Regions from separate parts of the Clostridium fermenticellae genome, predicted to be linked through region 1. Evidence: a T-box and tRNA genes for the amino acid it is inferred to sense, from the RefSeq annotation. Region 1 holds a T-box; the other holds one or more tRNA genes.

Region 1 (4,215 bases):
GATATTTTTAGCTTTTTTAAGATTGTTTTCTTCAATAAAAGGGGCATAAAATTCGAAGAGCTTTTCATGTCCGCAACTTGAACATATACAAGTGCACATGTCATAAGGAACATCGTCAATAATATCTATTTCTAAATTTTCTGCTATGTACTCTCCTCCACATATTTCACAGGGAGTATCATTTATAACAGAATATTCACTTTCGATATATTTCATTATTTCTTTAATGGTCATTTGAACCTCCGATAACTATATAAAATTGCATACGTCAATGTTAACACTCTTTTATTTTTATTTCAATAAAGAATTTAGTTTTGGGGTTAACTTTGAAGATTGTCCTCATATATTTAAATATGAGTATTTTACATAAATGTTTCTCGGAGGAAATATATATGATAAATGTTATATGGTTTGTAATTCTGATTTTTAGCATAGTATTCGGACTTTTTACAGGAAGAGGGGATGAACTTTCTAAAGCAATAATATCTTCTGCAGATTCATCTATAAAACTTATAATAGGTCTTATTGGGATCATGAGTTTATGGTGTGGAATAATGAACATTGCTAAAGAGAGTGGAATAACATCTAAACTTGCTAGTCTCTTAAAACCTATTTTAAGGTTTGTTTTTAAGGATGCAGCTAGAGATGAAAAGACACTAGGGTATATAATTATGAACTTAACTGCTAATATGATGGGGCTTTCAAATGCTGCCACACCATTTGGAATAAAGGCTATGCAGGAACTTAGTAGATTGAATAATTACAAGAGTGCGGCTAGTAATGATATGGTATTATTTCTTGTTATAAATGCTGTTTGCATACAACTTGTACCAACAACTGTGATTTCTATAAGAGCAGCTTCTGGATCTCAAGATCCAGCTGTAATTATACTGCCAACAATAATTTCAAGTACTATATCAGGTATATGCGGAGTTATAATTTGCAAGATACTTCAGAGATATTTTTAAATAAGGAGGAAAATATGCAATATATTACTAAGTCTATAATTCCTATATTAATTCTTGTAGTAGTTACATATGGTATGATTAAAAATGTTAAAATATATGAATGTTTTGTAGATGGAGCTAAAGATGGAATAGGCATATGTATAAAAATTTTCCCGTATCTTCTTGCTATGTTTATTGCAATAGGAGTATTTAGAGAATCCAATGCCTTAAATTATTTCATAAATATTATACGACCTGTGGTAAAGCTTATAGGACTTCCACCTGAAGTAGTACCTCTGATTATTGTAAAGCCACTGTCTGGCAGCGGAGCCCTTGGTGTATTTGCAGAAATACTAAATAAATTTGGCCCGGATAGCCAAATAGGATTAATATCATCTATAATAATGGGTTCTACAGAGACAATATTTTATACTATTACAGTTTATTTTGGAGCTGTTGGGATTAAAAAAATAAGACATGTACTTTGGGCAGCATTTTTTGCAGATTTAATATCTGTTATTTGTGCTGTTACTTTGATTAGAATTATGTTTTAATATACTTATAGAATCAATTATTCTTAGAGGTGAAAAAATTGTTAAAGTGGAGAGAACTATATGATGAGTGTTTAAAGTGTGATAAATGTGAACTGTGTAAAAATAAAACTAATATGGTATTTGGAGACGGAAATCCTAGATCAAAGCTTATGTTTATTGGTGAAGCTCCTGGAGCTGATGAGGATAGAACTGGAATCCCATTTGTAGGAAGAGCAGGACAACTCTTAAATAAAGGATTACTTGAGCTTAATTTGGTAAGAGAAAGGGACTATTACATATGTAATATATGCAAGTGCAGACCTCGAAATAATAGAACGCCGTATGAAGAAGAGGCTAAAGCTTGTATTCCTTATCTTAGAAATCAGACTGCACTTATAAAACCTAAAATAATAGTTTGTTTGGGAGCTACAGCGTTAAAATATATATTAGGGAGCGATTTTAGAATAACTCGAGATAGAGGAAAGTGGATAGAGAGGAAGGGAATACTCCTGACATCAACATTCCATCCATCTGCTATACTTAGAGATCAAAGTAAAAAAGCTTCTTTCTGGAAGGATCTAAAAGATATAAAGCAAAAATATGATCAAATAAAAGAATAAAAAATTATTATATTGGGAAATATGTTATGTAAAGGCATTACAATTCAATAAGATTATATTGACATATATGTATTTGTGGAATAATATATTGTTAAAGTGCTATGAAGGAAAGAGTAGTAAAAATGAGGTATCTATAAGAGAACCGAGATTGGTGAAAGTCGGTGGTTACTTAATTTTATGAATATGGTTCCAGAGCAGGTTATCTGAATAACTATTAGTAGGGTGACACGGCACGCAGCCGTTATATTGCAGGGTAATAGAAGTTTTTTACTGAGTTACTTAGTGAGATTCTTATCGTGAGGTAAGAGTGAATTAGAGTGGTAAAGCGTATGATTATGCCTCTATATGGATTTATATCCATATAGAGTTTTTTTTATGCGTATTATTCTAAATATAAATAAACTGGAAAGGAAGAAGAATAATGAAAAAGAGAACCTATTATGTTACAACACCAATTTATTATCCATCTGCAAATCTTCATATAGGAAATACTTATACTACTGTTGCAGCAGATGTCCTAGCAAGATTTAAGAGATTAACAGGATATGATGTAATGTTTTTAACTGGAACAGATGAACATGGTCAAAAAATTCAGAGATTAGCGGAAGCAAAAGGAGTTACACCAAAGGAATATGTTGACGTTATTGTCTCCGGGATTAAGGACCTTTGGAAAATAATGAATATAAGTTATGATAAATTTATAAGAACTACAGATGATTATCATATAAAGGGAGTTCAAGATATATTTAAGAAATTATACGATCAGGGAGATATATATAAAGGATACTATGAGGGATGGTATTGTACACCATGTGAATCTTTTTGGACAGAAACACAGCTTGTAGATGGCAATTGCCCTGATTGTGGCAGACCGGTTGAGAAGACAAAGGAAGAAGCATACTTTTTCAAGATGTCTAAATATGCCCCAAGATTAATAGAATATATAGAAAATCATCCGGATTTTATACAGCCGGAATCAAGAAAAAATGAAATGTTAAATAACTTTTTAAAGCCAGGACTTCAGGATTTATGTATATCAAGAACATCATTTGACTGGGGAATTCCTGTCACATTTGATGAAAAACATGTTATATATGTTTGGATAGATGCACTTTCAAATTATATTACTGCTCTGGGATATGGGAGTAACAATACAGAAGCGCTTGATAAATACTGGCCAGCTGATATACATCTAGTAGGAAAAGATATACTTAGATTTCATACAATTTATTGGCCTATTATGCTTATGGCCCTTGGAATGCCACTTCCAAAGCAAGTTTTTGGGCATGGATGGCTTCTTGTAAATGGTGGGAAGATGTCAAAATCAAAGGGAAATGTGGTGGATCCAGTTGTTCTTGTGAATGAATTCGGGACAGATCCTGTGAGATATTATCTTTTAAGGGAGATACCATTTGGATCAGATGGATTATTTAACAATGAAATATTTATAAATAAAATAAATTCTGATCTCGCAAATGATCTTGGAAATTTATTATCAAGAACTTGTGCCATGGCCGAAAAGTATTTTGACGGAATTATACCTGCACCAACTGCAAAGGAAAATGTTGACGATAATCTTATAGAGTGTGCATTGTCTACACCTAAAAAGTTAGAGGATAGTATGGATAAACTCAGGATACCTGAAGCACTTGATACTATTTGGGAGCTTGTAGGTAAGGCAAATAAATATATAGATGAAACAACTCCCTGGATTCTTGCGAAAGATGAGGATAAGAAAGACAGGCTTGGCACTGTTATTTATAATTTAGTTGAATCCTTAAGATTTATATCGGTATGTTTAGTACCTTTTTTGCCGGAAACAAGCGAAAAAATAAATAAACAGTTAAATGTAGATATTGCAACCTGGGATAGTCTTGCCTCATTTGACGGAACTCAAGCAGGAAATAAGGTACAAAAGGGAGATATTCTATTTCCTAGAATAGATGTGGAAAAGAAGATAGAGGAACTTAATAGAATTAAGGAACAGAATAAGGCAGCTGCAAAGAAGACCGAAATGCAGCCAATAAAGGATCAGATAACAATAGATGATTTTGAAAAGATAGATTTAAGGGTTGCCAAAGTTTTGGAGTGTGAGTCAATTAAAGGTGCAAAAAA
Region 2 (4,215 bases), 220 kb from region 1:
AGAGTAGGCAGAAACCCTAGAACTAAAGAGGAAATACAGATACCTGAATCTACAGTACCTGTATTTAAAGCTGGCAAAGAGTTTAAAGATAAAGTAAATAAATAATATTTAAGATATTATTGCTGAAAACCTAGGTGTAAATCTGGGTTTTTTGTTTTAAAATATGGAGGTAAATCAATGCGACTTGATAAGTATCTTAAAGTATCTAGAATAATAAAGAGAAGGACTATAGCAAAGGAAGTATGTGAGGGTGGAAGAGTCAGTATTAATGGCAAAGTTGCTAAACCAAGCACAGAAATATGTGAGGGAGATATAATAGAAATTCAATATGCCAATAAGTCATTAAAGGCAAGGGTGTTAAAAGTAGCAGAACATGTTACAAAAGAAAATGTTTCAAGTATGTATGAAGTTATAAATCACTAACTATTTTTGTAAAGCCAGGTGATATTTTCTCCAGTAAAGGCATATATTGATTATAGGTGGAGGGGATATTATGGAAAAGAAGGAAGCTAAGATAGTAGAAGATAAAAAGAGTACAATGAATATTGAAAATAGAAAAAGATTAACATTAAGTGGAGTTTTAGAAGTTGTAAGCTTTAATGATGAACAAATAATCTTAAATACCAATTTAGGTACTTTGAGTATTAAAGGTAATAATCTTAAAATGAACAAGTTGGATGTCCAAAATGGAGATGTTATAATAATGGGCATGATAAATTCCTGTGTATACATGAGTAAAGAAGCTAAAAAAAATAAGGAAAGTATAATATCGAAATTATTTAAATAGGAGAAATAGATGATAATTTCTATAGCAAAACAATTACAATGTTTTATTTTTAGTATTACTGCAGGAATTATAACTGGAGTTTTATTTGACATATATAAAGTAATTAGGGGTTATGGTAAGATAAATAAATTTGTATCTTTTTTTGAAGACTTACTATTTTGGATACTGGCAGCTATAATAGTTTTTATATTTTTAATTATTACTGATTACATATATATAGGATTTTATGTGTATATGCTTATAGTTATTGGTATATATATATATATTAAATTGTTCAGTAAATGGTTTGTAAGAATATGGACAAATATATTAAAAGCTATTACCAAGGGGTTTAGAATTTTTAAGAATGTCATTGTATATCCTTTTGCACTATTAGCCTATAATATTAAGATAAAAATTAAGAAAAATTATAAAAAATAACTTGAACAAAACGTAAAAGCCAATTAGAATATAAGTATAATGTTTCAGTTGACTTTCTGGAGATAATGGTGAATGATATGAAAAAATTTTTTAAACCTAAAAAAATTTTGTATGTCTTGCTGATTGGCTATATATGTTATATATTTGCGAATCAACAAATTACTATGAACAGAATAAAAAAGCAAGTTGCAGATAAACAATTGCAAGAACAGAAAATAAAAGAAAAAAATGAAAAATTACAGGATGAAGTTAAAATGTCTAAGACAGATAATTATGTTGAAAAACTAGCCAGAGAGAGGTTAGGTCTTATTAAAGAAGGTGAGACTCCTGTAATAAACACAAAGAACTGATATAATGTTAGTCTATAAATTAATTTTTATATAATATTATTTTAAGGAGGAATCTTTTTAATATGACCTTAAAGGCAGGATGCATACTAGAAGGTACAGTGGTTAACATCACGAATTTTGGAGCTTTTGTTGAAATTGAAGGGAAAACGGGTTTGGTTCATATATCCGAGGTTTCCGATGCTTATGTTAAAAACATAAGAGACTATTTAAAAGAAAAAGATAAAGTAAAGGTTAAAGTTATTTCAATTGATGAAAAGGGAAAAATAAGTTTGTCAATAAAGCAGGCTTTACCAGAAAAAAAGAGTTTAAGACCGGTTGAAATTGATTGGCAGAAAGAGAACAGTAAGGGCTATCAGGGAGATTTTGAGGATAGAATATCCAAATTTCTAAAAGATAGTGAAGAGAGATTTCAGGATCTAAAAAAGCATCAGGACTCAAGAGCAAGAGGTTATAAAAAAACTTCTAATTATTAAATTAGCTAATTCAGAGGGTTAAATTTTGACCCTCTATATTATTTAATAAAAATAATTTAATATAAAATAGTTGACAATACTATTCTCATCACTTATAATAATATATGTTGTCGGTTAATGACTGCGTTAAGTTGCTGGAGTGGCGGAACTGGCAGACGCACAGGACTTAAAATCCTGCGGGCTTTAAAACCCGTACCGGTTCGATTCCGGTCTTCAGCACCAAATTAAAATATCGCGGGATGGAGCAGTTGGTAGCTCGTCGGGCTCATAACCCGAAGGTCGTAGGTTCAAGTCCTGCTCCCGCAACCAAAAAGAATATATGGCGGAATAGCTCAGCTGGCTAGAGCATTCGGTTCATACCCGAAATGTCGTAGGTTCAAGTCCTATTTCCGCTACCAATATTGTGCTGGAGTGGCGGAACTGGCAGACGCACAGGACTTAAAATCCTGCGGGCTTTAAAACCCGTACCGGTTCGATTCCGGTCTTCAGCACCAAATTAAAATATCGCGGGATGGAGCAGTTGGTAGCTCGTCGGGCTCATAACCCGAAGGTCGTAGGTTCAAGTCCTGCTCCCGCAACCAAAAAGAATATATGGCGGAATAGCTCAGCTGGCTAGAGCGTTCGGTTCATACCCGGAGTGTCGTAGGTTCAAGTCCTATTTCCGCTACCAGATAAAGTCTATAACATTTGTTATAGACCTTTTTAGTATATATTTATATATATAAATAATATTTACTTATTAAATTAGTCTTAAAAGTAACAAATTTCTACTCCTATATACCTAAAGCATATAATTACACAAATCATAGAATTATCTGTCCTAAAAAAAAATATGCGATTTCATGTTATGACATTTATTTCCAGTAAGCTTTGTTATAATATAGATAATAATTTGATAGGTAGGTGTTAAGTTGTGCAATATGGAGTAGAGATTTTTCCATACCAAAGAATAAAAAAAATAAAGGATAAACAAAAACAAAGGTTAATAAGATTCCCTATTATGAAAGTTACACTAGTACTTTTATCGGCACTTTTGGCAAGTAGGGTGGTTATGGTAAACCTCATGGCACCATTTGGGCTGGCATTTTTAATAGCAATTATAGTTTACGAAGATAAAAAAATGTCTTTGGCAGCAGGAATTGGTACATTAATTGGATATTTAACAGTAATACATAGTATGAATGATTTACCAATGTATATATTAGCCTCACTAATGCTTATAATATCTAAGTATATATTAGATAATATGAAACAAAAGAGTAAATTATTAATATTATTTTCAGGAATATTTGTAGAATTTATAGCTTACAAACTGCTTATTGGAAAGATAGTATTTGGTATGTCAGTTTTGACCTCATTCTTTGAGATATGCTGTATATTCCCAATATATTTTATTATAAATTATTCAATGGAATGTTTTAAATTACTTAGGACAAGACATCTTTATACAAGTGAAGAGATAATAAGTATGTCTATAGTAATGTCATTAATAGTTGCTGGTACCTGGGGTGTTGATATAAAGGGTATAACTATAAGAAATGTTGTAGCATTAACTTTTGTACTTATATTAGGATATGTAAAGGGAAGTTCAGCTGGATCAGCAGTAGGGGTTGCGATGGGAACAATAATTGGCATGACATCAAGTAATATGATAATTTATGTTGGAGTATATGGATTATGTGGTCTTGTTTCAGGAGTATTTAGAGAAACTGGAAAATGGATGAGTGGAATATCATATTTGGTAGCTTTCTCTGTATTAAAAATGTATTCTAATATAGCGGTTCAATTTAATATAATTGAGGTTATTATAAGTTGCTGCATATTTTTAGCTATACCAGTAAGTATTTTAAATAAAATAGAAGTGGAGCTTGAATGGGAAAAGAAGCAGGAATATTTTAAGGAAAGTTATGCAGAGAGAATTAAGGGAATTTTAATGGTAAAGCTAGAAAGTTTTTCTGATATACTTCATAATATATCGGAAGCATTGGAAAAATTGGTAAATAACGATAAACTCATTATGAAAAATAAAAGTAGTGCAATGATTGAAAATCTTGCAGGAAGAGTGTGCAGTGACTGCAGTATGAAATCAATGTGTTGGAATAGAGAAAATTTTTATACTTATAATGCTTTTGGAGAGTTAATACAAAATTTTCAGGATAATAATAAAGATATACCTTATGAATTA

What was found. A T-box is a leader RNA that pairs with one kind of tRNA and senses whether it is charged. The one in region 1 lies ahead of metG (methionine--tRNA ligase), so its partner is inferred to be a tRNA-Met.
Region 2: it has a tRNA-Met gene. The T-box ahead of metG (methionine--tRNA ligase) is inferred to sense a tRNA for this amino acid. The anticodon was not compared.

Annotation. Positions count from the first base shown of each region.
Region 1 is NZ_CP032416.1:103,666-107,880, forward strand. Features, by position in the region: gene D4Z93_RS00520 (metal-binding protein) at 1-234, opposite strand, end outside; gene D4Z93_RS00525 (nucleoside recognition domain-containing protein) at 393-968, shown strand; gene D4Z93_RS00530 (spore maturation protein) at 983-1,501, shown strand; gene D4Z93_RS00535 (uracil-DNA glycosylase) at 1,540-2,100, shown strand; T-box leader at 2,193-2,446, shown strand; gene metG (methionine--tRNA ligase) at 2,522-4,215, shown strand, end outside.
Region 2 is NZ_CP032416.1:2,704,997-2,709,211, reverse strand. Features, by position in the region: gene D4Z93_RS12495 (HU family DNA-binding protein) at 1-105, shown strand, start outside; gene D4Z93_RS12490 (RNA-binding S4 domain-containing protein) at 178-423, shown strand; gene yabP (sporulation protein YabP) at 494-787, shown strand; gene yabQ (spore cortex biosynthesis protein YabQ) at 797-1,207, shown strand; gene D4Z93_RS12475 (FtsB family cell division protein) at 1,285-1,557, shown strand; gene D4Z93_RS12470 (S1 domain-containing RNA-binding protein) at 1,620-2,030, shown strand; tRNA gene D4Z93_RS12465 (tRNA-Leu) at 2,164-2,252, shown strand; tRNA gene D4Z93_RS12460 (tRNA-Met) at 2,264-2,339, shown strand; tRNA gene D4Z93_RS12455 (tRNA-Met) at 2,352-2,428, shown strand; tRNA gene D4Z93_RS12450 (tRNA-Leu) at 2,436-2,524, shown strand; tRNA gene D4Z93_RS12445 (tRNA-Met) at 2,536-2,611, shown strand; tRNA gene D4Z93_RS12440 (tRNA-Met) at 2,624-2,700, shown strand; gene spoIIE (stage II sporulation protein E) at 2,944-4,215, shown strand, end outside.